DNA from 4 places in the Pseudomonas sp. TSO6 genome. Region 1 is predicted to be linked to each of the others. Evidence: predicted binding sites of a transcription regulator. Region 1 holds the regulator's gene; each other region holds the start of a gene.
The links. The regulator sigma-54, encoded in region 1, starts transcription at its own class of promoters, with help from an activator protein. The targets are predictions, from matches to a motif close to ANTGGCATNNANNTTGCTNT.

Region 1 (7,601 bases):
CGCACGGGCTTCTTCGAGCAATTCGGGGAAGCGCGTCAGGTGGCTGGGCAGGTTACGCGCGTCGATCGACACGGCAACCCTTGGTTGCAGCAGTTCGGTGTTGATCAGCGCTTCTTCCGCCAGCTGCGGCAGAAGCCCGGCCGGCAGGTTGTCAATGCAGTAGAAACCGTTGTCTTCCAGTACATCGAGGGCGGTGCTCTTGCCGGAGCCGGAGCGGCCGCTGACAATGATCAGGCGCATGTTCAGTGCTCGTTCTGTACGTCCAGGACAACCTGGAACAGGGCCTCGTTACTGCTGGCGGCACGCAAGCGATCACGAACCTCCTTGCGATCGAGCATGCTGGCAATCTGGCGCAGCAGTTCCAGATGGGCATCGGTAGCGGCTTCAGGCACCAGCAGGACGAACAGCAGGTCCACGGGCGCGCCATCGATGGCGTCGTAATCGATTGGAGCTTCCAGGTGCAGCAAGGCACTGACCGGTGCGGAACAGCCTTCAAGCCGGCAGTGGGGGATGGCGATGCCATTGCCGAAACCGGTCGAGCCGAGTTTTTCCCGGGCTACCAGTTTTTCGAAGACGTCTTGCATCTCCAGTTCTGGCACTTGGTCGGCGATGACGGTGGCGACCTTTTCCAGGGCGCGCTTCTTACTGCCGCCCGGCACGTTCACGAGTGAACGGCCGGGGGTCAGGATGGTTTCAAGTCGGATCATGGATGAGGGGGATCAGCGTGCAGCTGCACCTTGCAGCAGGCTTTGCTGTTTTTCCTTGTGTTTTTTCAGTTGGCGGTCGAGCTTGTCGGCCAAGGCGTCGATTGCTGCATACATGTCTTGGTCTTCGGCATTGGCAACCACTTCACCGCCAGGAATCTGCAGGGTCGCTTCGACCTTCTGCTGCAGCTTCTCGACTTTCATGATGACCTGCACGTTGGTGATCTTGTCGAAGTGACTCGCTACGCGTTTGAGCTTCTGCTCCACATAATCACGCAGCGGTGGGGTGACTTCTACATGCTGTCCACTGATATTGACTTGCATACAGCTTCTCCTTTATTGCCCGTGCATAAAGAGGCAGGTCTCGCACCTGCCCCACAAACGCTGTGGCTCATCTCAGGGGCTACATCAGTCGCTTGCGCTCGCTCGACGGTGCGATGCCGAGGGACTCGCGGTACTTGGCGACGGTGCGACGGGCTACCTGGATGCCTTGTGCCTCCAGTAAACCAGCGATCTTGCTGTCACTCAATGGCTTTTTCTGATTTTCCGCCGCAACCAGTTTCTTGATGATCGCGCGAATCGCCGTGGACGAGCATTCTCCGCCTTCGGAGGTGCTGACGTGGCTGGAGAAAAAGTATTTCAGTTCGTAGATGCCACGCGGTGTGTGCATGTACTTTTGCGTGGTAACCCGCGAAATGGTCGACTCGTGCATCCCCACCGCTTCGGCAATGTCATGCAGCACCAGCGGCTTCATCGCTTCGTCGCCGTGGTCGAGGAAACCACGCTGGTGCTCGACGATCTGGGTGGCAACCTTCATCAGGGTTTCGTTACGGCTTTGCAGGCTCTTGATGAACCAGCGCGCTTCCTGCAACTGGTTGCGCATGAAGGTGTTGTCGGCGCTGGTATCGGCGCGGCGCACGAAACCGGCGTATTGCGGGTTCACCCGCAGGCGCGGTATGGCTTCCTGGTTCAGTTCCACCAGCCAACGGTCGGTATCTTTGCGCACGATGACGTCGGGCACCACGTACTCGGGTTCGCTCGACTCGATCTGCGAACCGGGCCGCGGGTTGAGGCTTTGTACCAGTTCGATGACCTGGCGAAGCTCGTCTTCCTTGATTTTCATGCGCCGCATCAGCTGGCTGTAGTCGCGGCTGCCGAGCAGGTCGATGAAATCGGTGACCAGGCGTTTGGCTTCGGTCATCCACGGGGTATTGGCAGGTAGCTGGCGCAGTTGCAGCAGCAGGCATTCGCCCAGATTGCGGGCGCCGACACCCGCTGGTTCGAACTGCTGGATGCGGTGCAGTACCGCCTCGACTTCGTCCAGCTCGATGTCCAGCTCCGGGTCGAAACCGGCGCAGATTTCTTCGAGGGTGTCTTCCAGGTATCCCTGGCCGTTGATGCTGTCGATGAGGGTAACGGCGATCAGGCGGTCGGTGTCGGACATCGGCGCCAGGTTCAGTTGCCACAGCAGGTGGCTTTGCAGGCTTTCGCCGGCCGATGTGCGGGTGGTGAAGTCCCACTCGTCGTCATCGTTACTCGGCAGGCTGCTGGCGCTGGTCTGGTAGATGTCTTCCCAGGCGGTATCGACTGGAAGCTCGTTGGGAATGCGCTCGCTCCATTCACCGTCTTCCAGGTTGTCGGCACTGATGGTGCTTTCCTGGAAACTGTTGTCCTGGGCTTCGGCTGTCGGCTTGTTCTCGGCGTTGTCCGCCATCGGGTCGCTGTTGTCGAAGTCCTCGCCGTCTTCCTGACGTTCGAGCATCGGGTTCGACTCCAGCGCTTCCTGAATTTCCTGTTGGAGGTCCAGGGTGGAAAGCTGGAGCAGGCGGATGGCCTGTTGCAACTGCGGTGTCATCGTCAGTTGCTGGCCCATTTTTAGGACGAGCGATGGTTTCATGGCAGGGGCTTGTACCTTGTTCGCCGGCGCGCATGCGCCATCCACTACACGAGGGCGCCGGGGCGCCAGATCAAGCAAGTTTTATGCCTTAAATTGTAGCGTTTGCCTAGAGCACCGTAACAACTTTACCCGCAGTTGTGCGGCTATTTTCCGATGCTCCAGGCGCGTGCCGGGGTCAGAGACGGAACTCGTGGCCCAGGTAAACCTCTTTGACCAGGTCGTTGGCCAGGATGGTTTCGGCGTCGCCTTCGGCGATCAGGCGGCCATCATTGACGATATAGGCGGTTTCGCAGATATCCAGGGTCTCGCGCACGTTGTGGTCGGTGATCAGCACACCGATGCCCTTGGCCTTGAGATGGTGGATGATCTGCTTGATGTCGCCGACCGAGATCGGGTCGACACCGGCGAATGGTTCGTCCAGCAAGATGAACTTGGGTGCGGTCGCCAGGGCGCGGGCAATCTCGACGCGACGGCGTTCACCACCAGAAAGGCTCATGCCGAGGTTGTCGCGGATGTGGCTGATGTGGAACTCCTGCAGCAGGCTTTCCAGCTCCTTGCGCCGGCCGTCGCGGTCGATGTCCTTGCGGGTCTCGAGGATGGCCATGATGTTGTCGGCCACCGATAGCTTGCGGAAGATCGAGGCTTCCTGCGGCAGGTAGCCGATGCCAGCACGGGCGCGGCCGTGCATGGGCTGGTGGCTGACATCGAGGTTATCGATGAGCACGCGCCCCTGCTCGGCCTGGACCAGCCCGACAATCATGTAGAAGCAGGTGGTCTTGCCGGCGCCGTTGGGGCCGAGCAGGCCGACGATCTGGCCGCTGTCGATCGACAGGCTGACATCGCGTACGACCTGCCGCCCCTTGTAGCTCTTGGCCAGGTGCTGGGCTTTGAGGGTTGCCATTTACTCGGCCTTCTTCTTGGGCTGGATCACCATGTCGATGCGCTGACGCGGTGTAGTCACGTTGCCACCGCGACCGGCGGTCGCCACCTGGGTCTGGGTGTTGTAGACGATCTTCTCGCCTTCGGTGGTGTTGCCTTCATTCTCGACCTTGGCGCGGTCGGTGAGGATCACCAGGTCTTTCAGCGCCTGATACTGGATGGTCACGCCCCAGCCTTTCATCTTGTCTGGCTTGGCCGCGCTCTGCTGCTGCTCGAAGTAGGCCAGGTTGCCCACCGAGGTCACCACATCGATGTCGCCGGAAGCGGAGCGGGTGATGGTCACGGTGTTGCCTTTGATCATCATCGAGCCCTGGGTAATGACCACGTCGCCGGTGTAGGTGGCTACGCCTTGCTTGTCATCCAGGTGGGCCTGGTCGGCCTGGATGCGGATCGGTTGATCACGGTCATTCGGCAGTGCGAAGGCGCTCGCGCTTCCCAGTGCTGCGCTCAGGCTGAGCAAAAGGGGGAGGGTTTTAACGAGCCTCATACTGTCCTCTTACGTTAGAGAGCAGGTCCATCCTGCTTTCTTTCAAATACGCTTTCATTCCTTTGCCCGTAGTTGTGCCACCGGCGCCGTCGATTCTAACGGCTTGCTCGGTCTGCGCATATTGCTTCTGCGGGAACACGGTCATGCGTGAGCTGGTAATGATGGTTTCACGCTGTTTTTCGTCGATGCGCGCAATCCGGACCTTGTCGATCAGTTCGACCTCGGTGCCGTCCGGGTTGACCTCGGCGCGGGTGCTCTGCACGTGCCATGGGTATTCGGTGCCGCGGTACAGGTGCAGGTCCGGCGTGGTCAGCAACGTGATTTCGCTGGTCTTGAGGTGCTCAACCTTGTCGGCAGTCATTTCGTACTGCAGCTTGCCATCAGGCAAAAACTGCACGCTGTGCGCGTTGATCGCATAGTAGTCGATGGCGCTTTCGTCGACCTGAACCACCGGCTTGTCGAGGAAGCTTTCCGGGCTGACGTTCCAGTAGCCGACCGCCGCCAGCAGGGCGGCGATCACTGCTAGCAGCGCAATATTGCGGGCTTTCTTGCTGAACATGGGCAGCCTTACAGGTAATTGGCGTTGGCAGCGTCCAGGGTGCCCTGGGCCTGCATGATCAGTTCGCAGAATTCACGGGCTGCGCCTTCACCGCCGCGTGCCTGGGTCACGCCGTGGGCGTGCTGGCGAACAAACGGAGCGGCGTTGGCCACGGCCATGCCCAATGCTACCCGGCGAATGACCGGCAGGTCGGGCAGGTCGTCGCCCAGGTAGGCCACTTGATCATAGCTTAGGCCCAGTTCGGCGAGCAGGCCGTCAAGCACGACCAATTTGTCCTCGCGGCCCTGGTACAGGTGCGGGATGCCGAGGTTTTTCGCCCGGCGTTCGACCACAGGGGTTTTACGCCCGCTGATGATCGCGGTGGTCACGCCCGAGACCATGAGCATCTTGATGCCCTGGCCGTCGAGGGTGTTGAAGGTCTTGAACTCGCTGCCGTCTTCGAGGAAGTACAGGCGCCCGTCGGTGAGCACGCCGTCCACATCGAACACTGCCAGCTTGATGGTTTTGCCGCGTTGCATGAGATCCTGGTTCATTCCATCGCTCCTTACATTACACCGGCGCGCAGCAGGTCGTGCATGTTCAGGGCGCCGGTCGGGCGGTCCTCGCGGTCCACCACCACCAGTGCGCCGATCTTGTGGTCTTCCATGATCTTCAAGGCTTCGGCAGCGAGCATTTCGGCGCGGGCCGTCTTGCCGTGCACGGTCATCACCTGGTCGATCAGGGTGGTGTGTACGTCGATGTTGCGGTCCAGGCTGCGGCGCAGGTCGCCGTCGGTGAAGATCCCAGCCAGCGTGCCGTCGGCTTCGACGATCACGGTCATGCCCAGACCTTTGCGGGACATTTCAAGCAGCGCATCCTTGAGCAGGGTGCCGCGGGCTACCTGGGGCAGCTCGTCGCCGCTGTGCATCACGTTCTCGACCTTGAGCAACAGGCGGCGGCCCAGTGCACCGCCCGGGTGCGAGAAGGCAAAGTCTTCTGCCGTGAAGCCGCGGGCTTCGAGCAGGGCGATGGCCAGGCAGTCGCCCAGCACCAGCGATGCGGTGGTGGAAGAGGTGGGTGCCAGGTTAAGTGGGCAGGCCTCTTGCTCTACGCGGGCGTCGAGGTTGACCTCGGCGGCCTGGGCCAGGGGCGAATCAGGGTTGCCGGTCAGGCTGACCAGCTTGATGCCCAGGCGCTTGATCAGCGGCAGCAGGGTGACGATTTCGGCAGTGCTACCGGAATTCGACAGGGCAAGGATGACATCATCGCGGGTTATCATGCCCATGTCGCCATGGCTGGCTTCAGCCGGGTGCACGAAAAATGCCGGCGTACCGGTGCTGGCCAGGGTGGCGGCGATCTTGTTGCCGATATGCCCGGACTTGCCCATGCCGACCACGACCACCCGGCCCTTGCTGGCCAGGATCAGTTCGCAGGCTTTGACGAAATTGTCGTCGATGCGCGCCAACAGGGCCTCTACGGCCTCGAGTTCCAGGCGCAGGGTGCGTTGGGCGGATTGGATCAGCTCGCTGGATTGGCTCATGTCGAGAAAGCAATGCCTGATGAAAAGGCCGCGATTATACGCGCAATGACGAAAACCCTCACCCCTTCGATTGCTGTAGCGAATGTCATCAAAGCCTGTCACAGGGCTGAACGACTGCTTGCCTGGCCTTGGGGCGGTGGCGTCAGCGGTGCTATAGTTCGCCGCTATTCGGCCTGGCAGGGGCGCTTGTGCCTTCCTGATGGAGGCTGGCGTCCACTAGGACGAGGCTGCACTAGCAAGGAGTCTAGATGAGTGTGGATAGCGCCTACGCGGTCGAGTTGAAGGGGGTTACCTTCAAACGCGGTTCGCGCAGCATTTTCAGCAACGTCGACATTCGCATCCCGCGCGGCAAGGTCACCGGCATCATGGGGCCATCGGGTTGCGGCAAGACCACGTTGCTCCGTCTGATGGGCGCGCAGCTGCGCCCCTCCAGCGGTGAGGTATGGGTTGCCGGGCAGAACCTGCCGACGCTGTCGCGCAGCGACTTGTTCGATGCCCGCAAGCAGATGGGCGTGCTGTTCCAGAGTGGTGCACTGTTCACCGACCTTGATGTGTTCGAGAACGTCGCGTTCCCGCTGCGCGTGCACACCCAGCTGTCGGAAGAAATGATCCGCGACATCGTGCTGATGAAGCTGCAGGCCGTGGGCCTGCGCGGTGCCATCGACCTCATGCCCGACGAGTTGTCCGGTGGCATGAAGCGCCGTGTGGCGCTGGCACGGGCAATTGCCCTGGACCCGCAGATCCTCATGTACGACGAACCGTTCGTCGGCCAGGACCCCATTGCCATGGGCGTACTGGTGCGCCTGATCCGCCTGCTCAACGATGCCTTGGGCATCACCAGCATCGTGGTCTCCCACGACCTGGCGGAAACCGCCAGCATCGCCGACTACATCTATGTGGTAGGCGACGGCCAGGTACTGGGGCAGGGCACGCCTGACGAGCTGATGGGCTCCGACAATCCACGGATTCGCCAGTTCATGAAGGGCGACCCGGACGGCCCGGTTCCCTTCCACTTTCCTGCGCCAGACTACCGCGCCGACCTGCTGGGAGCGCGTTGATGCGCAAAAAATCCTTACTTGAACGTGTCCGCCTGCTGGGCCGTTCGGCCATCGACGTGCTGGCCGTGCTCGGGCGTTCGTGCCTGTTCCTGTTTCATGCGCTGGTCGGCCGTGGCGGCATCGGCGGCGGCTTCCAGTTGCTGACCAAGCAGCTGTACTCGGTAGGCGTGCTGTCGCTGGCAATCGTTGTCGTGTCCGGTGTGTTCATCGGCATGGTGCTGGCGCTGCAGGGCTACAGCATCCTGACCAAGTACGGTTCGGAGCAGGCGGTGGGGCAGATGGTCGCCCTGACCCTGCTGCGCGAGCTGGGCCCGGTGGTGACGGCGTTGCTGTTTGCCGGCCGTGCAGGTTCTGCGCTGACCGCCGAAATCGGCAACATGAAGTCCACCGAGCAGCTGTCGAGCCTGGAAATGATCGGCGTCGACCCGCTCAAGTACA
Region 2 (7,601 bases), on a different contig from region 1:
GGCGGCAGGTCGCCGATCAGCACCTCGCGGCTGGAGGCCATCACAGTGATCCAGCGGCAGGTGTTTTCCATCTGCCGCACGTTGCCTGGCCACGGCAGGTTGCGGATGAACTCTTCGGTTTCCGGCTTGAGGATCTTCGGCTCGACTGCCAGCTCTTGCGCGGCGCGGGCGAGGAAGTGGCGGGCGAGGGCAGGGATGTCCTCGCGGCGGTCAGCCAGCCGCGGAATGTGGATGCGGATCACGTTCAGGCGGTGGAACAAGTCCTCACGGAACTTGCCCGCCTGCACCAGCGACTCCAGGTTCTGGTGGGTCGCAGCGATGATGCGCACGTCGACCTTGACCGGCACATGGCCGCCAACGCGGTAGAACTCGCCATCGGCCAGCACCCGCAGCAGGCGGGTCTGGGTGTCGGCGGGCATGTCACCGATTTCGTCGAGGAACAAGGTGCCGCCATCCGCCTGTTCGAAGCGGCCCCGGCGCAGGTTGGCAGCACCGGTGAAAGCACCTTTCTCATGGCCGAACAGCTCGGACTCCATCAAATCCTTCGGGATGGCCGCCATGTTCAGGGCAATGAACGGCGACGCTGCACGCGGGCTGTGACGGTGCAAGGCGTGGGCGACCAGCTCTTTGCCGGTACCGGACTCGCCGTTGATCAGTACGGTGATGTTGGAATGGCTGAGGCGGCCGATGGCGCGGAACACCTCCTGCATCGCCGGGGCTTCGCCGATGATTTCAGGTGTGCGCGCCAGGTTCTGCGGCACATCCAGGCCTTGTTGCTCCTGGGCGTGCTGGTTGGCGCGCTTGACCAGCGAGACGGCTTCGTCCACATCGAACGGCTTGGGCAGGTACTCGAAAGCACCGCCCTGGTACGACGCCACGGCGCTGTCGAGGTCGGAATGGGCGGTCATGATGATGACCGGCAGGCGCGGGTGGTGCTCGCGGATCTGTGCCAGCAGGTCGAGGCCGCTGGCGCCCGGCATGCGGATATCGGAAATGATCACGTCCGGCTGCTGGCGTGCCAGGCGGCCCATTACGCCATCTGCGCTGTCGAAGCTCTGGGTGGTCATGCCTTCTTGTTGCAGGGCTTTTTCCAGGACCCAGCGGATGGAGCGATCATCGTCGACGATCCATACGGTTTCACTTCGGCTCATGAGGCGGTGGCTCCTTGTTCCAGGGGCAGGTAGATCGAGAAGGCGGTGTGGCCTGCGTGGCTTTCACACTCGATCAGGCCCTGGTGCTGGCTGATGATGTTCTGGGTAATGGCCAGGCCCAGCCCGGTACCGTCCGGGCGGCCGCTGACCATGGGATAGAAGAGGGTGTCTTGCAGTTCCGGCGGAATGCCCGGGCCGTTATCGATGATCTCCACCCGCGCGACCAGGCGGTGGCGTACATGGCCGATGGTGAACTGGCGCAAGGCGCGGCTGCGCAGGGTGATGCGGCCCAGGCGCAGTTCGTTCTGCGAACTGATCGCCTGCATGGCATTGCGCACGATGTTGAGTACGGCCTGGATCATCTGCTCGCGGTCGATCAGCACGTCCGGCAGGCTTGGGTCGTAATCGCGCACCAAAGTGATGCAACCCTGGCTTTCGGCATCGACCAGGCTGCAGACCCGCTCCAGCACTTCGTGGATGTTGGTCATGGCCAGCGACGGCAGCTTGTTCGAACCGAGCATGCGGTCGACCAGGTTGCGCAGGCGGTCGGCCTCTTCGATGATCACATTGGTGTAGTCGCGCAGGCCTTCCTCGGGTAGCTCGCGGGCCAGCAACTGGGCTGCGCCGCGAATGCCGCCGAGGGGGTTCTTGATTTCGTGGGCCAGGCCGCGCACCAGCATCTTGGTGGTTTCCTGCTTGCTCAGCTGGGCCTCTTCCTTGGTGATGCGCAGCAGCCGGTCGCGCGGGTGCACCTCCAGCAACAACAGGGTCTGGCCCTGGTTGAGGATGGGGGTTACCGCGTAGTCGACGGTAATGGTCTGCCCGGTCAGCGAGGTGAGCTGCGCTTCACGCTTGGTGAACGGGTGCGCCTGCTCGACCGCCTGGCGCAACGAGCTGAGGGCCTCGGTCGATTCGGTAAACAGCTCGCTGATGAACTGCCCATGGCTACGTTGACCACTGACGGCCAGCAGCATTTCCGCGGCCGGGTTCATGTACTCCAGGCGCAGCTCGGCGTTGAGCAGCAACGTGGCGGTGGTCAGGTTGTCCAGAAGCAGACGGTGCTGTGCATCGCTGATGGTCATAAGGCGTCGTTGACCTCTTTTGGCGCTGGCTGGTCATTGGTCGGGCCAAGGACGAGCGCGCTATGGATCCGCTGGTGCTTGGAAAATGCAAGAAACAAACCAAAGCTCCGAAAAGAAGCGGGATTCCTTGATAAAGACCTTTTATTGCGCTTATTCGGATCAGAATCTGCTGATTTACCGTTTCACTTGACCTGTTTTGGGGTGGTCAGCGGCGTAATGGAGGGCGTCATGCACCAATATAGAGCATCTGTGCGACTAGCGTTCTACACACAATTGCGTGGTGGCGCGCACCAGCGCCTGATGGCGTAAAGTGTCGTTGGTGAGTCGCGCCAAGGCGTGAGTGAGTTTTTGCGTGCAGTCCTGATTGTGCTGCCGGTCGAATCGGGCCAGTTCGAGTAGTAGCGTCGCCTGGAGTTTGTCCAGGCGGGGCCGAATCTGGTTGGCGAGGTCGAGCGGTGCAGCGGCCGGTCGTTGCCCAAGCATTGTCCAGCGGTCGCGCAGGGTGTACTGGATGAGCTTGTTGGCTTCGATCTGGTCGGCGAAGAAAGCAGCGGCGCGTTCAGGGCTCAGGTCGTAGTCGGGTGCCATCTCCTGGACACCCACCAGCACCTGTCGCTCTCGTTCGGGGGCTTCCACGGGCAGGTGATTGTCCCATTTGTGCACCGCGACCGAGGTGGCCAGGTCCAGGCGCTGCTCGATAATGGTCAGCAAGGGCTGAAATTCTGGTTCAGAAGGTGATGATGCCTGGCAGCCGAGAAGGCTGAATGTGATGACGAGCGCGAGGGTGGTGCGTTGCATGGTGATCTCCTTATGCCTGGAGACCTGATTGTGGGTTAGGTGGCCCGTTCTGCTTGTAGGACGCTTCCGATTCGGACGATCGCAAAAACAAAAACGGCCTTCAGAAGAAGGCCGTTTTCGGTGATTTCACCGGCGCGAGGCGCCGATCAGATCAGCAGCTGTAGTACAGCTCGTATTCCAGCGGGTGCACGAAGGTACGGACCTTGATCTCTTCTTCCGACTTCAGCTCGATGAAGGCATCGATGAAATCATCAGAGAACACGCCGCCCTTGGTCAGGAACGCACGGCCTTTGTCCAGCTCTTCCAGGGCTTCTTTCAGGCTGCCGCACACTTGCGGAATGTCCTTGGCCTCTTCTGGTGGCAGGTCGTACAGGTTCTTGTCGGCAGCATCGCCTGGGTGGATCTTGTTCTGGATGCCGTCCAGGCCAGCCATCAGCAGGGCCGCGAAGGCCAGGTACGGGTTGGCCGATGGGTCCGGGAAGCGTGCTTCGATACGGCGGGCTTTCGGGCTGCCGACGTAAGGAATACGGATCGAGGCGGAACGGTTGCGAGCCGAGTAGGCCAGCATTACCGGGGCTTCGAAACCTGGGACCAGACGCTTGTAGGAGTTGGTCGACGGGTTGGTGAAGCCGTTCAGGGCCTTACCGTGCTTGATGATACCGCCGATGAAGTACAGGGCGGTGTCGGACAGGCCGGCATAGCCTTCACCCGAGAAGGTGTTCTTGCCGTCTTTCCAGATCGACATGTGCACGTGCATGCCCGAGCCGTTGTCGCCGTACAGTGGCTTCGGCATGAAGGTAGCGGTACGGCCGTAAGCGTCGGCAACGTTGTGCACGACGTATTTCAGGGCCTGTACTTCGTCAGCTTTTTTCACCAGGGTGTTGAACTTGACGCCGATTTCGTTCTGGCCGGCAGTCGCCACTTCGTGGTGGTGAACTTCAACGGTCTGGCCCATTTCTTCCAGCGCGTTGCACATGGCAGTACGGATTTCGTGGTCGTGGTCGAACGGCGGAACCGGGAAGTAGCCGCCTTTCACGCCTGGACGGTGGCCTTTGTTGCCGCCTTCCACGTCAGCGCCGGTCATCCACGAGCCTTGCTCGGAGAAGATCTTGAACATCGAACCGGAGATGTCCGAGTGGAACTTCACTTCGTCGAAGATGAAGAACTCTGGCTCCGGGCCTGCGAATACGGTGTCACCGATGCCGGTGCTCTTCAGGTACTCTTCGGCGCGCTTGGCGATCGCACGTGGGTCGCGATCGTAGCCCTGCATGCTCGACGGGTCGACGATGTCGCAGGTGATGATCAGGGTAGGTTCTTCGGTGAACGGGTCCAGGACGGCAGTGTCGTCAACCGGCATCAGGATCATGTCGGAAGCTTCGATGCCTTTCCAGCCAGCAATGGAGGAACCGTCGAACATCTTGCCGACTTCGAAGAAGTCTTCGTCCAGCGCATCACGCGACGGCATGGTCACGTGGTGCTGAATGCCTTTGGTGTCCGTGAAACGCAGATCAATCCACTTGACGTCATGATCTTTGATGAGTTGAACCGACTTCGACATGTTGTCCTCCGGAGGGTCTAGAGCGCGGTGGGCCGCTGCCCTGGAAAAAGGGTGTTGCCGGGCGCGGATAGTCGGCCAAGCTTACCTGCCTCACAAGGGAGCAAATTGCATGCCAGTGCCCGAAAATGGCGAGGGTGGGATAAAAGCAGGCGTTTGCGGGCATTTGGCGGCGGGTTGGCGGGGAAAAGTGCACCCTTACGATGCGGTTTTTGGTATCAGCGCACCAATAGGGTGCATTGGTTGGGTTGTGTGCTTCCTTTAAGGGCCTCATCGCCGGCAAGCCGGCTCCCACAGAGAGGGCGCAGGTCTTGAGGCCTGCCAAAGTCCTGTGGGAGCTGGCTTGCCGGCGATGAGGCCAGTACAGGCAATATAAATCCAACCTTCTGTACAAAAGTTGGTCAAATCCTGAGCAGTTTCCGCTATAATTCGCGCCCCACATTTTCGGCAGGCCCTGCGCGCGCTGTTAACCAATGAAACTTATCGTCAAAGTCTTCCCAGAAATCACCATCAAGAGCCGGCCGGTGCGCAAGCGCTTCATCCGCCAGCTCGCCAAGAACATCCGCAACGTGCTCAAGGACCTCGATCCTGAGCTCGCGGTCGATGGTGTCTGGGACAATCTCGAAGTGGTCACCCGCATCGAGGACGAAAAGGTCCAGCGCGAGATCATCGAGCGCCTCACCTGCACACCGGGTATCACCCACTTCCTGCAGGTTGAGGAATACCCGCTGGGTGACTTCGACGACATCGTTGCCAAGTGCAAGCACCACTTCGGCCACCTGCTGGCCGGCAAGCACTTCGCCGTGCGCTGCAAGCGCGGTGGCCACCATGACTTCACCTCGATGGACGTCGACCGTTACGTCGGCAGCCAGCTGCGCCAGCAGTGTGGCGCCGCCGGCATCGAGCTGAAGAAGCCTGAAGTGCTGGTGCGCATCGAAATCCGCAACCAGCGCCTGTACGTGATCCACAACCAGCACCAGGGCATCGGCGGCTACCCGCTGGGCGCCCTGGAGCAGACCCTGGTGCTGATGTCCGGTGGCTTCGACTCCACCGTGGCGGCCTACCAGATGATGCGCCGTGGCCTGATGACCCACTTCTGCTTCTTCAACCTCGGCGGCCGTGCCCACGAGCTGGGTGTGATGGAAGTGGCCCACTACCTGTGGAAGAAGTACGGCAGCAGCCAGCGCGTGCTGTTCATCAGCGTGCCGTTCGAAGAAGTGGTCGGCGAGATCCTCAACAAGGTCGACAACAGCTACATGGGCGTGACCCTCAAGCGCATGATGCTGCGCGGCGCCGCGCACATGGCTGACCGCCTGGAGATCGACGCCCTGGTAACTGGCGAGGCCATTTCCCAGGTGTCCAGCCAGACGCTGCCGAACCTGTCGATCATCGACTCGGCCACCGACAAGCTGGTGCTGCGCCCTTTGCTGGCCAGCCACAAGCAGGACATCATCGACCAGGCCAACGAAATCGGCACCGCCGACTTCGCCAAGCACATGCCAGAATACTGCGGCGTGATTTCGGTAAACCCGACCACTCACGCCAAGCGCCACCGCATGGAGCATGAAGAAAAGCAGTTCGACATGGCCGTGCTGGAGCGCGCCCTGGAGCGCGCCAAGCTGATCTCCATCGACCATGTGATCGACGAGCTGGGCAAGGATGTCGAAATCGAGGAAGTGGCCGAGGCACTGTCGGGCCAGATCGTCATCGACATTCGTCACCCCGATGCCCAGGAAGACGAACCCCTGGTGCTGGAAGGTATCGAAGTCCAGGCCATGCCGTTTTATGCCATCAACAGCAAGTTCAAGCATCTGGATCCGACGCGCCAGTACTTGCTGTATTGCGACAAGGGTGTGATGAGCCGTTTGCACGCACACCATCTGCTCAGTGAGGGACATGCCAATGTGCGTGTTTATCGTCCGACATAAGACGCCGGGGCTGTTTGGCGGCAGTATCCGCCATCGCCCTCCCGACCGCCGGGCCCGCTGAGCCTTAAACAGTACATATTGGCCGCCTACACTGGCGGCAACCGAATCCTCTGATCGAGATACACTTGTGATCGAAAATCTGCGTAACATCGCCATCATCGCCCACGTTGACCATGGTAAAACCACCCTGGTCGACAAACTCCTGCGTCAGTCCGGCACTCTGGAGCGTAACGAGCTCAACGACGAGCGCGTCATGGACTCCAACGACCAGGAAAAAGAGCGCGGTATTACCATTCTGGCGAAAAACACCGCCATCAACTGGAACGGCTACCACATCAACATCGTCGACACCCCCGGCCACGCCGACTTCGGTGGCGAGGTTGAGCGTGTAATGTCGATGGTCGACTCCGTGCTGCTGCTGGTCGACGCTCAAGACGGCCCTATGCCGCAAACCCGCTTCGTGACCAAGAAGGCCTTCGAAGCCGGCCTGAAGCCAATCGTCGTGATCAACAAGGTTGACCGTCCGGGCGCACGCCCTGACTGGGTTCTGGACCAGATCTTCGACCTGTTCGACAACCTCGGCGCTACCGACGAGCAGCTGGACTTCAAAGTGGTCTACGCCTCGGCCCTGAACGGCATTGCCGGTCTGGACCACACCGAAATGGGCGAAGACATGACTGCCCTGTACCAGGCTGTCATCGACCACGTTCCAGCGCCAGCTGTTGACCGTGACGGCCCGTTCCAGATGCAGATCTCCGCACTGGACTACAACAGCTTCCTGGGTGTTATCGGCGTTGGCCGTATTGCCCGTGGTCGCATCAAGCCGAACACCCCGGTTGTTGCCATCGACGCTGACGGCAAGAAGCGTAACGGCCGTATCCTCAAGCTGATGGGCCACCACGGCCTGCACCGCGTTGACGTTGAAGAAGCCCAGGCTGGCGACATCGTCTGCATCAGCGGTTTCGACGAGCTTTTCATCTCCGACACCCTGTGCGACCCGACTGCCGTTGAGGCGATGAAGCCGCTGACCGTTGACGAGCCAACCGTTTCGATGACCTTCCAGGTCAACGACTCGCCGTTCTGCGGC
Region 3 (7,601 bases), on a different contig from region 1:
GATGGCTTCTATGTATCGTCGGGGTCGATCGCCCTCGATACACCTAACCAACGCCTACTGATCAGTGGCCGTGACGAGGAGCTACAACGTGGCACTGTGCCTTGTGTGATCGCAGTGTCCTTGCGGACTACGTGATTGCAACCAAGGTAATGCGTACGAGGGTTTCTCAGCGGGAAACGCTCTACGGTACCGATCACGGATACGACTGTTCCCGATATTGCGCCGCCACCTCGCGCAACACCTCGCACACCCACTGCCCAGGCAGGCTCTGCGGCAAGGCGGCATTGCGGCAGATACCCACCGAGCCGCCCGGCTCGCGCACGCCAAGGTCGAGCTCGACCAGCTCACCACGGCGCAGGTCGAGCAGCACCGCATCGCGCGGCGCTACCCACAACGCATCACTGCCCAGTAGGTAGCGCCGGCTCAGGGCCAACGACAGGGTTTCCAGGCGCTGCGCCGGCATCTGGATGCCGCATTGCACAAACAGGCTGTCGGCATGCTGGCGGATGGTGGTGCCCGCCGGCGGCAACACCAACGGGTAACGCCCGACCTTGGCGCGCTCGACCGGCGTGGCGGCCAGCAGCGGGTGGCCCGGGCGTACCACCAGGCTCATCGACTCGCTGTACAGGTGTTCGAACGAAAGCCCCTGGATCTGCGGGCTATCGGTCATGCGCCCGACCACCAGTTCCAGCTCACCCAGACGCAGTTGGCCGAGCAGCTGCGCGCTGACCCCCGTGGCCACACTGATGACCAGCGCTTCATGGCGCTGGTGCAGGCGGCACAGCACCTCCGGCATGAGCAGGCCCTCGACCGTCGACAGCACGCCAATACGCACCTGCGACGGCGCCCGCGCTTCGCCGCGCAAGCTGCTGACGCCATCGCGCAGGGCCTGCACGCTGGGCCCGGCATAACGCATGAAACGCGCCCCGGCCGGGGTCAGCTCGACGCCCTGGCGGCTGCGCGCGAACAGGCGCGCTTCCAGCAGGCCTTCGAGTTCCTTGAGGGTCTTGGAAATCGCCGGCTGGCTGATCGCGAGCACGTCGGCGGCCCTGGCCAGGCTGCCCTGCCGGGCAATCTCCAGGAAGCACAGCAGGTGGCGGTATTTGATGCGGGTGTCGAGGTTCATGGTTTAAAGCTTACCGCATCAGGATCTTCATCGCCTGGGAGACCGAGCGACGCCCGCGCGGCGCATGCCTTAAGAACTATGGCGTCTGTGAGATCGAGCGCCGCGCGGGCGGCGCTCGATCTCCCAAGCGACGAAAATGCAACGGCGAACAACTGCCAAGCCCCCCGCAACCCTCAGGCCACCGCCAACTCCACAACCTCACCGCTCAACCGCACCGGCCACACTCGCAACCTCTGCCCGGCATCCTCCAGGCACTCTCCACTCAACAGGCTGAAGTGCTGCTTGTAGAGCGGCGCTGCCACCACCAACTCACCTTGCACGCTGCCCACCAGCCCGCGGCCGATGATGTTGGCACCGGAACGCGGGTCGCGGTTGTCCACCGCGTACAGCGGCTGCGCCTGCCCTGGCAGGTAGAACAGCGCCACCTGAGCCCCGTCGAGCCACACCACGACCCCGGAATCGGCCACCAGGTCTTGCGCCTGGCACACCGCCTGCCAGTTCTCACAGGTTTTCACAGCAGCATTGGACAGGTTCATCAGACAGCCTCCTCGACAGTAGGGATCAGGTGCAGCGGCGCCGCTGGCCGGCGTTGTTCGCGTTCGCGCACGAAGTGCACGTCCGGGTCGGCACGCCGATCATTGACGAAGGTGCGGAAGCGCTTGAGCTTCTCCGGGTCGTTGAGGGCGTTGGCCCATTCGCATTCATACTGGTCGACCACATGCTGCATCTGCGCTTCCAGCTCGCCGGCCAGGCCCAGGCTGTCGTCGAGGATCACCTGCTTCAGGTAGTCCAACCCGCCGTCGAGGTTTTCGCGCCACACCGAGGTGCGCTGCAGCTTGTCGGCCGTGCGAATGTAGAACATCAACACACGGTCGATCAGGCGCACCAGGGTTTCGTCGTCCAGGTCGGTGGCGAACAGCTCGGCATGCCGTGGGCGCATGCCGCCGTTGCCGCACACGTAGAGGTTCCAGCCCTTGTCGGTGGCGATCACGCCGATGTCCTTGCTCTGCGCCTCGGCACACTCGCGGGTGCAGCCAGACACGGCGAACTTGAGCTTGTGCGGGCTGCGCAGGCCCTTGTAGCGGTCTTCCAGGCGCAGGGCCATGGCGACGCTGTCCTGCACGCCGTAACGGCACCAGGTGCTGCCCACGCACGATTTCACCGTGCGGGTCGACTTGCCGTAGGCGTGGCCGGTTTCGAAGCCGGCCTCGATCAGCTCGCCCCAGATCAGCGGCAGCTCGTGCAACTGGGCACCGAACAGGTCGATGCGCTGGCCGCCGGTGATCTTGGTGTACAGGTCGTACTTCTTGGCCACCTGGCCGATGACGATGAGCTTGTCGGGGGTGATTTCACCACCCGGAATACGCGGCACCACCGAGTAGGTACCGTTCTTCTGCATGTTGGCCATGAAGGTGTCGTTGGTGTCCTGCAGCGGCACCAGCGCCGGGTCCATGATCGGCTGGTTCCAGCAGGAGGCGAGGATGTTGCCCACCGCCGGCTTGCAGATGTCACAGCCAACGTGGCCCTTGCCGTGGCGTGCGAGCAGCTCGCTGTAAGTGCGGATGCCCTCCACCCGCACCAGCCCGTAGAGCTCCTGGCGGGTGTAGGTGAAGTGCTCGCACAGGCTCTTGTCCACCGCTACGCCACGTGCGGTCAGTTCGTGCTCGAACACCTGCTTGAGCAAGGCCGCACAACCGCCGCAGCCGCTGCCGGCCTTGGTGCAGCCTTTGACCGCAGCAAGGTCGCTGCAACCGCTGTCGATGGCGTCGCACACCGCGCCCTTGCTGACGTTGTGGCACGAGCAGATGGTCGCGCTGTCGGGCAGCGCATCGGCGCCCAAGGCCGGTGCACCACCGCCTTGCGGCAGGATCAGCGCTGCCGGGTCGGCTGGCAGGGCGATGCCGTTCTGGGCGTATTGCAGCAGGGTGTCGTAGTAGCTATTGTCGCCGACCAGCACCGCGCCCAGCACGTGCTTGCCGCTGGCGTCCACCACCAGCCGGCGGTAGGCGCTGTTGGCTTCGTCGATGAAGCGGTAGCTGCGTGAACCGGGGGTGGCGCCATGGGCATCACCAATCGAGCCGACATCCACGCCCAGCAGCTTGAGCTTGGTCGACATGTCGGCGCCGGTAAACGCTACCGCCGCTTCCCCCATCAGCAAAGCCGCCAGGTTGCGCGCCATGCTGTAGCCTGGGGCGACCAGGCCGAACACGCTACCGTTCCACGAGGCGCACTCGCCGATGGCAAAGATGCGCGGGTCGCTGCTGCGGCAATGGTTGTCAATCACCACGCCACCGCGGGCGGCGATGTCCAGGCCGCAGCCACGGCCCAAGGCATCCTGCGGGCGGATACCGGCCGAGAACACGATCAGGTCGGTTTCCAGATGCTCGCCACCGTCGAAGTTCATGCGGTAGCGGTAAGCTTCACCGGCGCTGATCGACTGGGTGGCGCGCGACAGGTGCACGCCCACACCGAGCGCTTCAATCTGTGCCTTGAGCGCGGCACCGCCCTCGCTGTCCAGCTGAACCGGCATCAGCCGTGGGGCGAACTCCACCACGTGGGCTTCCAGGCCCAACGACTTGAGGGCGTTGGCTGCCTCCAGGCCGAGCAGGCCACCACCGACCACCACGCCACGGCGGGCACCGGCTGCGGCAGCGCGAATGGCATCGAGGTCGTCGAGGGTGCGGTAGACCAAGCGGGCATTGCCGCTGGAGCCTTCGATCGGCGGCACGAAGGGGTAGGAGCCCGTGGCCAGGACCAGTTGGTCGTAGCCGTAGCGCCCCTCGGCGGTGACTACTTCGCAGCGCTCACGGTCGATTTCCAGCACGGCCTCACCGAGGTGCAGGTGCACGCCGTTGGCGTTGTAGAAATCGTGCTCGCACAGGGCCAGGGCCTCGGCACAGCTGCCGCCGAAGTATTCGGACAGGTGCACGCGGTCGTAGGCGCGTTGGCGCTCTTCGCCGAACACCCGCACCTCGAAGCGCTGCAGGGCGCCGCGGCTGACCAGTTGTTCGACGCAATGGTGGCCGACCATGCCGTTGCCGACGATGACCAGTCGCTCTCGTTGCCCGCTGCTCGCTGTTGCCTTCATAAGCCGATCCTCGATCAAAAAAAAAGCGCCTGGAGCCGAAGCTCCAGGCGCCTTTGCCTGTATTCATCACGGTGTGCCCCCGGGTTGATCGCCGTTGATCAGCGGGGCTTGTTGTATTGGAGGTAAAGCAGGGACTGTGCCAATCCTTTTTCCTGTCCTGGCCCTATCGCCGGCAAGCCAGCTCCCACAAGGGCCGCCGCAGGTTTCGAGGTTTGTGCAATACCTGTGGGAGCTGGCTTGCCGGCGATAGGGCCAGCACAGCAATTGCACATTCCAAGTGCATCACTCCCCATCCCGGTGCACTTCAGTACACATCCCGCAGATAACGCTTGGCCTTGCTCAAACCTTCCACATAGGCAGCCGCCTGCGCCGCATCCATCCCGCCATGCTCAGCCACGACCGTGCTCAACGCCGCATCCACATCCTTGGCCATGCGCTGCGCATCCCCACACACATAGAAATACGCCCCCGCTTCCAGCCACTGCCAAAGCTGCGCGCCCTGCTCCAGCATGCGCTGCTGCACATAGATCTTCTCGGCCTGGTCGCGGGAAAACGCTGTATTCAGACGCAAGTGGCCGCTTGCCTGCCAGGCCTGTAGCTGCTCCCGGTAATAGAAGTCGGTGGCGGCGCACTGTTCGCCAAAGAACAGCCAGTTGCCCCCTTTCGCCCCCCGCGCCTCCCGCTCTTCGAGGAACGCCCGGAACGGCGCAATGCCGGTACCGGGGCCGACCATGATCACCGGCACGCTGTCGTCCGCGGGCAACCGGAAGTGCCTGGACGCCTGCGGGAAAATTGCCACCTTCAACGCTTGTGCGCGGTCGGCGAGGAAGGCCGAGCATACGCCCTTGCGCTCGCCATAACGCACGGTGGAGACGGTCAGGTGTACCTGGCCGGGATGCGCTAACGGGCTGGAGCTGATCGAGTACAGACGCGGCTGCAAAGGTTTGAGCAGTTCAAGCCAGCTGGCCAGCGGTAGCTGCTGGGGAAAGGCCCGCAGCACATCGACCAGTTGCCGGCCCCACAGCCAGTCCTGCAGTTCGGCCTTGCACTCGGGCTGCAGCAGACGTTGCAGGCCCGGGGCGCTGCCCGCGAAGGCTTGCAGTTGCTGCGTGGTGACCTTGGCGATTTCCAGGTGCGCGTGCAGGGCTTCGGCCAGTGGCATGGCAGGTTGGCCCTTCAGCTCGACCATGGCCTGGCCATCAAGCTGCATCAGCGCCAGCAGTTCGTCCACCAGCGCCGGGCAATTGCGCGGCCACACGCCCAAGGCATCACCGGCGGTATAGCTGAAGCCGCTACCGCTCAGGTCGAACACCAGTTGCCGTGTTTCCTTGCTGGCACCGGGGCCGTTGAGCAGGTGGTTTTCCAGCAAGGTGGCGGGCCAGGGTTGTTGTTTGCTCCAGCCCGCCATGGGTGCAGGTTCACTCGCCGGTGGTGGCGCAGCGGCCCTGCCCAGCAAGGGCAGCAACGCGTCAAGCCAGCCTGCGAACGCTTCGTCAAAGTCTGGCTCGCAGTCCACCCGTTGCAACAGGCGCCGGCCACCCAGTTCGGTCAGACGCTGGTCCAGCTTGCGGCCAAAGCCGCAGAACTGATCGTAACTGGAGTCGCCCAAGGCCAGCACTGCATAGGGCAGTTCGGCGCAGCAGGCGCCCTCCTCGCCCTGCAAGGCGTGCCAGAACGCCGCTGCGCTGTCGGGCGCATCGCCATCGCCAAAGGTGCTGGCGATCAATACCACGCTGGCGGCGCCCTGCAGCTGGCTCGGGCTGACCGCCTCCATGCAACTAAGCTGCACATCCAGGCCGGCACCGCGCAGGCGTTCGGCACAGCGCTCGGCCAGCTGCTCGCCGTTGCCCGTCTGCGAGGCCCACAGCACCTGATGCCGTGGCGCCACCAACGCCGCAACGGGCAGTGCCGCAGGCTGGGCGAACAGCCCGGCCAGCAAGCCGTCGATAAACAGCCGGTGGTTGGCCGCCAGTGGCGCACTGGCCGGCAGGCTGGGCACGCCCTCGGCGCGGGCCTGGTTCAGGCCCAGCAGGAAACCTTGCAGGTAATGGCGCTCTTCTTCTGCCAGTACCGGGGCTGGCAAGGTGTCCAGGCCAAGCAGACGGGACAGGGTGGCAGTGGGCATGCGGGCTGGCTCCGAAATGGCAGCGTTCAGGTCAAGGGCGTCGATACGCTCGCCTGCGACCCGTTGCAGGGCCACGGCGCAGTGTTTGAAAGCGGGTTGCAGCGACAGCGGGTCGACGGCATCGCAGGTGACGGCATTGATTGCCAGTTGCTCGCCGACCAGGTCGTTCCAGTGGAACGGCGCAAAGCAGTTGCCTGGCATGACCCGGTCGCTGATTCGCGCCGGCAGTACGGCTTGACCGCGCCGTGAGCGGACGGCCACCAGATCCTTTTCAGCGATGCCAAACCGTACGGCGTCGTCTGGGTGAACCTCGACGAAGGGGCCAGGCTCCAGCTTGTTCAGCGCCGGCACCTTGCCGGTCTTGGTCAGGGTGTGCCACTGATGCTGCACGCGGCCGGTGTTCAGCACCATGGGGTAGTCGTCATCCGGCAACTCCGGTGCCGGCAACCAGGGCCGGGCGAAGAAGCGGGCCTTGCCGCTGGAGGTGGGGAACGCCAGCGCCGGGCAATCGCCCTGGGCATCGTGCAGCAGCGCCTGGCTGCTACCGTCGTTCAGGTAGCGTAATGGGCTGCGATCGCTGCCACGGCCTGGCGCACAAGGCCACTGGCGTGGTTGCTGACGCAGCTCGGCGTAACCGATGCCGCGCAGGTCGTAGCCGGTGGCGGGGTTATGGAAGCGGCGGATTTCTTCATATACCGCTTCGGCATCGGGGTAGTCGAAGGCTTCGGCGTAGCCCATGGCGCAGGCCACCCGGGCGATGATCTGCCAGTCGGGCAGGCTCTGCCCTGGCGGCTCTACGGCGCGCGGCATCAGGGTGAGGTTGCGTTCGCTGTTGATCATCACGCCCTCGCCTTCGGCCCACAGCGCGGCCGGCAGCAGGATGTCGGCGTAGCGGTTGGTTTCGGTGTCGAGGAAGGCATCCTGGGTAATCACCAACTCGGCCTGGCACAGGCCATCGATCACCTGCTGGCGGTTGGCGACGCTGGCCACCGGGTTACTGCAGATCACCCAGCACGCTTTCACTTCGCCTGCTTTCATCTGCTCGAACAGCGCCACCGTACCCTCGCCGCCTTCGCTGCGCAGGCTGCCGGGTGGCAGTTGCCACTGCTGCTCGACAAATGCGCGATCGCCTTCCACCAACGCCGAGCGCTGGCCTGGCAGGCCGGGGCCCATGTAGCCCATCTCACGGCCGCCCATGGCATTGGGCTGGCCGGTCAGCGAAAACGGCCCGCTACCGGGGCGGCAGATGGCGCCCGTGGCCA
Region 4 (7,601 bases), on a different contig from region 1:
CCGATCACCTGCGCTGCAGGGTTGCCGGCCGTGGTGATCGACACGGTGCCGTCCTGGCCGACGGTGAAGGTTTGCGCGTCGTTCGGCACGACAACGGCAGGCTCCAGGGCGTAGCCGTTGGCGGTGACGATCTGGCCGTCGGAGTTCAGGTGGAAGGTGCCGTCACGGGTGTACGACACGGTGCCGTCCGGCTGCAGGATCTGGAAGAAACCACGGCCGTTGACCGCCATGTCCAGCGGGTTCTCAGTGGTTTGCAGGCTGCCGGCCACGAAGCTTTTTTGCGTACCGACAATGCGCACACCGGTACCCACCTGCAGGCCCGAAGGCAGCTCGCTGTCCTGGGTCGACTGCGCGCCAGGCTGACGCTTGATCTGGTAGAGCAGGTCCGCGAATTCGGCGCGATCACGCTTGAAGCCGGTGGTGGAGACGTTGGCCAGGTTGTTGGAAATGACCGTCAGGTTGGTGTCCTGGGCGGACAGGCCGGTTTTAGCGACCCAAAGAGCCGGAAGCATGTAGTTTCTCCTCGTGCGCCTGTTTTACGGCACCCGTTCAAAAGTGATTAGCCGATTTGCAAAACCCGAGCCATGGCTTCGTCGCCTTCCTTGGCCGTGTTCATCATCTTGACGTGCAGTTCGAACTGGCGGGACAGCGCCAGCACCGAGGTCATTTCCTCGACAGCGTTGACGTTGCTGCCTTCCAGGAAGCCCGCCACCACTCGTACGTTGACGTCGGCGTCGGCCGGCTGGCCGGAGGTGGTGTGGATCAGGCCGTCCGGGCCTTTCACCAGCCCTTTGGTGTCCGGGTTGACCAGCTTGATGCGGTCGACCTCGGCCATCACCCGCGGGCCTTCACCCATGGAGCGAATGCTGAGGGTGCCGTCGGCGCCGACCTCAACCTTCTGCTCCGGCGGGATGGCAATAGGGCCACCGTTGCCGATCACCGGCATGCCGTTGCCGGCACGCAGCACGCCAAGGGCGTCGATGTTCAGGCTGCCGGTACGCACGTAGGCTTCGCTGCCGTCCGGTGCCTGTACGGCGATGAAGCCCTTGCCGGTCACAGCAACATCCAGGTCACGACCGGTCTCGACCAACGGGCCTTCGCTGAAGTCGGTGGCCGGGCGCTCGGTCATGGCAAAGGCGCGCGCCGGAAAGCTGTCGCCGAACACCGGCATCGACCGGGCCTGCTCCAGGTCGCGGTGAAAGCCGTTGGTGGAAATGTTCGCCAGGTTGTTGGCGTGGGCCTTCTGCGCCAGCGCGTTCTGGCTGGCGCCGGTCATGGCCACATAAAGCAACTTGTCCACAGTATCTCCTCTGCGCGTCGCTGCCGCGCTGTCACTGGGCAGGTTGGAAGCAATAATCGAACCAAGTCTGAAACCGCCTGTTTACGGGGGTTTCAGCGCGGCAAGGGGCAACAAACGTCAGTTTGTCGGCGGAAGTTTGCCGCCTGCGGCAAGGGCTTGTCAGAAGGTGCGGCAAGCGGCGTTGTTGTAGGGGCCGGAATGGCGTACCCAGCCCTCGCCCGGGTTGTTGGCCGAGCACAGGTAGCGGCCGGTGGCCAGGCTTTGCCATTGGTAGAACGGGGCGGGAGCGGCCGAGAGCGGCAAGGCCATGGCCAGGAGGGCGGTGAGCATTAGCCGTTTCATGGGCGTGAACCTTGAAGAACCTGGGGCCGCTTTGCGGCCCATCGCCGGCAAGCCAGCTCCCACAGGGGATTGCAACCTCCTGGGGGAGCTGGCTTGCCGGCGATGGGCTGCAAGGCAGCCCCAATTACAGACAAAACCACACTAGCAGGCGGCCATCAGGTCATCTGGATGATGGTCTGCATGATGGTGCTTTCGGTGGAAATGGTCTTGGCGTTCGCCTGGTAGTTGCTCTGCGCCTTGATCAGGTTGACCAGCTCGCCGGTCAGGTCGACGTTGGAGTCTTCCAGTGCACCGCCGGTAATCTGGCCCAAGGTACCGGTGTCCGGGGCGCCGATCACCGGCACGCCCGAGGCGTAGGACTCTTTCCAGTTGGTGCCACCAATCGGGGTCAGGCCCTGCAGGTTGGCAAAGTTGGCGATAGCCACCTGGCCGATCACCTTGTCCTGGCCGTTGGTGAAGTTGGCGAACATGTTGCCGCTTTCGTCGATGGTCAGGCCGGACAGCTCACCGGTGGCAAAGCCGTCCTGGCTCTTCGCGGTGGTGGCGGAGGCGGCGTTGTACTGGGTGGTACCGAGCATGTCCAGGTTCACCCCGGCAACGTTGGCGGTAGCGCCGTTGGCACCCCATATACCGGCCGCGTTCTTCTGTGCCGGGATCCAGTTACTGAGGGTGAAGGTCTTGTTGGCGGCTATGGTCATGCCGCCGGCTACCGGACCTTCCGTCATCGAGGCGGTGTCCAGGGTGCCGTCAGACTTGAACGGCAGCTTGTTGGCCAGCGGCGTGGTCGAGGTCGGGTCGGCCGGGTTGCGCCCGTCGATGGTGGTGTACATGGTCCAGGAGTTGCTGGTGGCGTCCTTGACGAAGTACTGGTTCAGTTGGTGCGCGTTACCCTGGCTGTCGTACACGTCGGTATTGAACGTGTAGTTGTAGGTGCCGGTATTGGTCGGATCGAACGGCGCCTGGGTGGGTGCAGTCGCGGTGGAGTTGAGGTTGACGTTCTCGGAGATGCGACCGGTGGGGTTCGGCGTCAGGTTCGAGGTGTCGATCTGCAGGTTGGTCAGCACACCCTGGATGATCTTGCCGTTGGCATCCACTGCATAACCTTGCAGGTTGGCGCCCGACGAGCTGACCACGTAGCCGTCCTTGTCGCTGTAGAAGGCACCGGCACGGGTGTAGATCTTCGAACCGTTGTCGTTCATCACGAAGAAGCCGTTGCCATCGATGGCCATGTCCAGCGCCTGGCCTGTGCCATTGATGTTGCCCGGGGTGAACATCTGCGACACGGCGGCAGTCTTCACGCCAGTGCCCACCACGTTCTTGCCGGCACTGGTGCCGCGAATGGAGTTGGAGTACTGGTCGGCGAACTCGGCGCGCGACGACTTGAAGCCGGTGGTGGCAACGTTGGCAATGTTGTTGCCGGTAACGTTCAGGGCCTTGTTTGCTGCATAGAGGCCGCTAAGGCCGGTATTGAAAGACATGTTTAACTCCTGTCGTTTTGCTCAGGCCCTAGATGCCGATGCTTTGGATTTTGGAAAGCGCAACACTGCCTAGCCCGGCCAGGTTGAGTGTCATCTCCGAACCGTTGGTGCCCATGGTCACGCTGGTGACCGAGGCCGGCAGGTTGGTGGTCATGGCCGTGGCCTTGCCGTCGATCGAGGCAGTAGCCTTGAAGGTGTAGGTACCGGCTGGCGCTGCTTCGCCGTCGTCGTTCAGGCCATTCCAGGTAAAGTCGACCTTGCCGGCTTTCTGGGTACCCAGGTCGAGGGTGCGGACCAGCTTGTCGTCCTTGTCGTAGATGCCCACCGAGGTAGCAGTGCTGGACGACGTCAGGTTGACCGTGCCTTTCATATCCTTGCTGGTGTCGACCACGGCCTTGTCGGTCTGGACAATCACATTGCGCCCGACCAGCGACGAAGCCTGCAGCGCCTGCGAGGACTGCAGCCCAGCCGCGATGTAGGTCACCGAGTCATTGAGCGACTGCATGCTCTCGAGGCTGCTGAACTGCGCCAGCTGTGCCACGAACTCGCCGTTTTCCTGCGGATCGAGCGGGTTCTGGTTCTTCATCTGGGTAACCAGCAACTGCAGAAAGGCATCTTTGCCCAGCGCGCTGCCGGCAGCGCCGGTGCTGCTGTCGGTCTTCGACCTCTGCTGTTGCAGCGAGGTCAGGTACGCGCTGCCGACGTCAGAGGTGGAGTTGGTAGTGGTCATGTCGGTTTCCTATCACTGCCCGAGAGTCAGAACTTTCTGCATCATGCTCTTGGCCGTGTTCATCAGCTCGGCGTTGGTCTGGAACGCACGGCTCGCGGAGATCATGTCAGCCATCTCCTCGACTACATTGACGTTCGGGTAGTAGACGTAGCCGTCCTTGTTCGCCGCCGGGTGGTTTGGCTCGTAGCGAGCCTCCAGGGTGCTCTGGTCTTCGACGATGCCTTTTACCTGTACGCCCTGCCCTGCTTCACCCTGGTCTTCGAACAGCGACTGGCTGGTGCCGGCCTGCGCATCCTGGAAGGTGGTGGCGAACACCGGGTGGCGAGCGCGGTAGGTCTGATCGATGCTCGACGAGACGGTTTCGGCGTTGGCAATGTTGGAAGCTACGGTGTTCAGGCGCGTGTTCTGCGCGCTCATGCCGCTACCGGCAATGTTGAAGACGCTGGAAAGGGACATGATCATTCTCCCCGCAGGGCCGATACCAGCCCTTTGAATTTGCTGTTGAGCAAGGTGAAGCTGGCCTGGAAGCCAATGGCGTTTTCGGTGTAGTTCGATTGCTCGATCTGCGCGTCCACGGTGTTCTGGTCAATCGATGGCTGCAGCGGCGTGCGGTACTTGAGGGTATCGTCGGCCGCGATGGCGAGGCCTTCGGCTTCGATGTGACGGCTATTGGTGCGGTCCATGGCGAAGCGGCCGCTCTGCTGCTTGTCGCTTTCGGCGGCGAGCACAGAGGCAAAGTCCATGTCACGCGCCTTGTAATTGGGCGTGTCGGCGTTGGCGATGTTGTTGGCCAGCACTTCGGCGCGCTGGGCGCGGAAGCCCATGGCCTTTTCGTGAATACCAAGCGCCTTGTCGAAGCTGATGCTCATGTCGGGGAAACCTTCAGAGGTTGACCGGAATTTCGTTGAGCAAGGTATAGCAAGGGCTGTGCCAATCAGTGCAAAGCCCGGAAACATGGGCTTTCGAGGTGGGGTGGTGTCAGGGTGATGCCAGAAAAGCGGCAAAGGCCTTCCGCCTTGGGCGGCGAAAGCGGCAATTGCCGGGCGGCAAAAGCGGCAAACCAAAAAATTGACGTCAGTGTTTTTCCTGCACCGGCCCCTTCGCGGGTAAACCCGCTCCCACAAGGACCTGTGCAAGACCTGAGGGCGGCACCGAACCTGTGGGAGCGGGTTTACCCGCGAAGAGGCCGGCACATACAGCAAAAAGGCCGGCAGTTTTCGCTGCCGGCCCTCTTGATTACTTGGCCTGGTAGATGATCCCCGGGCTGCACTGGACCATCTGGTAATGGTCCGGCAACCCGTTCAGCGCCTCCGAGGCGCCAAGGAACAGGTAGCCACCCGGCTTCAGTGTGCTGTGAATGCGCAGCAGGATGTCGCGCTTCACCTGTGCCGAGAAGTAGATCAGCACGTTGCGGCAGAACACAATGTCGAACTTGCCCAGGCTGGCATAGCTGTCAAGCAGGTTGAACGAGCGGAACTCGACGCGACTGCGAATCGCCGGCTTGACCGCCCAGCGCCCCGCCCCCTTGGGGTCGAAGTAGCGTTGCAGGCGTTCCTGGGACAAACCGCGGGCAATGGCCAGGCTGTCGTACTCACCGGTCTTGCAGTTGGTGAGCATGGTGCCTGACAAGTCGGTGGCAACGATCTGCGCACCCATCTTCAACTGGCCAAGGTTGCTACGCTCGAACTCGTCGATGGCCATCGAAATGGAATACGGCTCCTGCCCCGACGAACAGGCCGCCGACCACATGCGCAGGCGCTGGCCGGGGTTGTTGCGGATGAACTCGGGGATCACCTTGTTCTTCAGCACTTCGAACGGGTAGGTATCGCGAAACCACAGGGTTTCGTTGGTGGTCATCGCATCCACCACCTGCTCACGCAAACCACCGCGGGGCTGGGCCTGGATGCGCTGCACCAGTTCACCCAGGCTCTTGATGCCCTGTTGCTCCATCAGCTTGTTGAGACGGCTGGAAACCAGGTACTGCTTATTTTCGCCCAGCAGGATGCCACAGGCTTTCTCCAGGAATACCCGGAACTGTTCGAAATCCAAATTACCCGTAGACACTCTTGCCGCCTCTTTTCAATCACTGGTGCCGGGGGCGCGCCCCCGGCTGCTTCAATGCGCTGCCTTGATCCGGTCGACCACCCGCTGGGCCAGGTCGTCCGGCTTGAACTTGGCCAGGAAGTCATCGGCGCCGACCTTCTTGACCATTGCCTGGTTGAACACCCCGGAAAGCGAAGTATGCAGGCAGATGTGCAATTTTTGCATGCGCGGGTCGCTGCGGATCTCCGCCGTTAGCGTATAGCCGTCCATTTCCGGCATTTCAATGTCCGAGATCATCATCAGGAACTCTTCTTCAGGCTTTTTGCCCTCATCCACCAGCTGACGCAGGTAGTTCAGTGCCTGACGGCCATCATTGAGTGCCACGACTTCCACCCCCACGGTCTGCAGGCAGCGGCTGACCTGTTTGCGCGCCACCGACGAATCATCGACGGTAAGCACCCGCATCAGCACGGCCTTGTCCTGCACCTCGGCATCGATCACCCCGGCCGACACCGATTCGGACGACGGCGAAACCTCGGCCAGCACCTTCTCCACGTCGATGATTTCGACCATGCGGTTGTCCACCCGAGTGACCGCGGTCAGGTAGTGGTCACGGCCGGTGCCCTTGGGTGGCGGATGGATCTCTTCCCAGTTCATGTTGACGATGCGCTCTACCGAGTGCACCAGGAAGCCCTGGGTCTTGGTGTTGTACTCGGTGATGATCACGAAGCTGTTGCGTGTTTCTTCCTGCAGTGGCCGCAACCCGGTGGCCATCGACAAGTCGAGGATCGGGATGGTCGCCCCGCGAATGTTGGCAACGCCACGCACCACAGGGTGCGCCTTGGGCAGCAGGGTCAGCGCAGGGCATTGCAGCACTTCCCTGACCTTGAACACGTTGATGCCATAAAGCTGTTCGCCATTGAGGCGGAACAGCAGCAATTCCAGGCGATTCTGCCCCACCAGCTGCGTGCGCTGGTTGACCGAATCCATAACACCCGCCATGCCAGACTCCTTAATCTTTCAGCCTTTCGTTGCAACTCAAGTTACGAGTCGGCACGGGCTTTGCTTTTTTGAGCGTCATGCATACGAAAACGACATTTTTCCGACGATTGACGCGCCTGCTGACTGGCTCGCTGGCCACGCTGTGCCTGCTGGCGCCCGGCGTTCGCACGGTAGCGGACGCGCTTACCTTGCCTGAACAGCTTATCGGTGTCACCCAAGGGTTTCTTGAATTCACGGTAGAAGATTACCTGGCCACCACCCAGACCCCCGGCCGCTATGAAATCCAGGTCAACCCGCTGGACCCACGCCTGCGCATGCCGTTGTGCAGCCAGCAGCTGGACGCCTCGCTGGAAAGCCCTTCCCTGCCACTTGGCCGGGTAACGGTACGGGTGCGCTGCGACAGTGCGGCCCCGTGGACGGTGTTTGTCCCGGCAACGGTACGGCTGTTCCGCGACGTGGTGGTGGTCACCCGCCCACTCAAGCGCGATAACACGGTGGGCGAAGGCGACGTGGCCCTGCGCGAGCGCGATGTCGGCACCCTTGGCCAGGGTTTCCTGACCGAACTGGACCAGGCGGTGGGCATGAAGATGCTGCGCCCCACGGTGATCGACCAGGTGCTCACCCCGCAGCATCTGGAGCAGGCCGAGGTGGTGCGCAAGGGCGACCAGGTGGTGATCATCGCCCGCAGCGGCGGCCTCAGCGTGCG

Region 2: a site for sigma-54 is predicted at 4,687-4,706, ahead of glnA (type I glutamate--ammonia ligase). Genes of this name have one in related genera too.
Region 3: a site for sigma-54 is predicted at 4,339-4,358, ahead of nirB (nitrite reductase large subunit NirB). Genes of this name have one in related genera too.
Region 4: a site for sigma-54 is predicted at 4,766-4,785, ahead of flgB (flagellar basal body rod protein FlgB). Genes of this name have one in related genera too.

Annotation. Positions count from the first base shown of each region.
Region 1 covers NZ_JBLZWV010000062.1:43,716-51,316, reverse strand. Annotated here, with positions in the region: gene rapZ (RNase adapter RapZ) at 1-240, opposite strand, end outside; gene ptsN (PTS IIA-like nitrogen regulatory protein PtsN) at 243-707, opposite strand; gene hpf (ribosome hibernation-promoting factor, HPF/YfiA family) at 720-1,028, opposite strand; gene ACN6NG_RS24390 (RNA polymerase factor sigma-54) at 1,108-2,601, opposite strand; gene lptB (LPS export ABC transporter ATP-binding protein) at 2,777-3,502, opposite strand; gene lptA (lipopolysaccharide transport periplasmic protein LptA) at 3,503-4,027, opposite strand; gene lptC (LPS export ABC transporter periplasmic protein LptC) at 4,014-4,586, opposite strand; gene ACN6NG_RS24370 (KdsC family phosphatase) at 4,595-5,119, opposite strand; gene ACN6NG_RS24365 (KpsF/GutQ family sugar-phosphate isomerase) at 5,131-6,105, opposite strand; gene ACN6NG_RS24360 (ATP-binding cassette domain-containing protein) at 6,354-7,163, shown strand; gene mlaE (lipid asymmetry maintenance ABC transporter permease subunit MlaE) at 7,163-7,601, shown strand, end outside.
Region 2 covers NZ_JBLZWV010000069.1:229,877-237,477, reverse strand. Annotated here, with positions in the region: gene ntrC (nitrogen regulation protein NR(I)) at 1-1,151, opposite strand, end outside; gene glnL (nitrogen regulation protein NR(II)) at 1,148-2,233, opposite strand; gene ACN6NG_RS27935 (chorismate mutase) at 2,489-3,031, opposite strand; gene glnA (type I glutamate--ammonia ligase) at 3,183-4,589, opposite strand; gene thiI (tRNA uracil 4-sulfurtransferase ThiI) at 5,060-6,514, shown strand; gene typA (translational GTPase TypA) at 6,642-7,601, shown strand, end outside.
Region 3 covers NZ_JBLZWV010000058.1:123,852-131,452, forward strand. Annotated here, with positions in the region: gene ACN6NG_RS22905 (hypothetical protein) at 1-135, shown strand, start outside; gene pcaQ (pca operon transcription factor PcaQ) at 194-1,126, opposite strand; gene nirD (nitrite reductase small subunit NirD) at 1,300-1,662, opposite strand; gene nirB (nitrite reductase large subunit NirB) at 1,662-4,214, opposite strand; gene ACN6NG_RS22925 (molybdopterin-dependent oxidoreductase) at 4,519-7,601, opposite strand, start outside.
Region 4 covers NZ_JBLZWV010000020.1:140,493-148,093, reverse strand. Annotated here, with positions in the region: gene flgG (flagellar basal-body rod protein FlgG) at 1-512, opposite strand, end outside; gene ACN6NG_RS06625 (flagellar basal body rod protein FlgF) at 560-1,300, opposite strand; gene ACN6NG_RS06620 (hypothetical protein) at 1,460-1,642, opposite strand; gene flgE (flagellar hook protein FlgE) at 1,798-3,120, opposite strand; gene flgD (flagellar hook assembly protein FlgD) at 3,149-3,850, opposite strand; gene flgC (flagellar basal body rod protein FlgC) at 3,863-4,306, opposite strand; gene flgB (flagellar basal body rod protein FlgB) at 4,309-4,719, opposite strand; gene cheR (protein-glutamate O-methyltransferase CheR) at 5,087-5,914, opposite strand; gene ACN6NG_RS06590 (chemotaxis protein CheV) at 5,966-6,895, opposite strand; gene flgA (flagellar basal body P-ring formation chaperone FlgA) at 6,973-7,601, shown strand, end outside.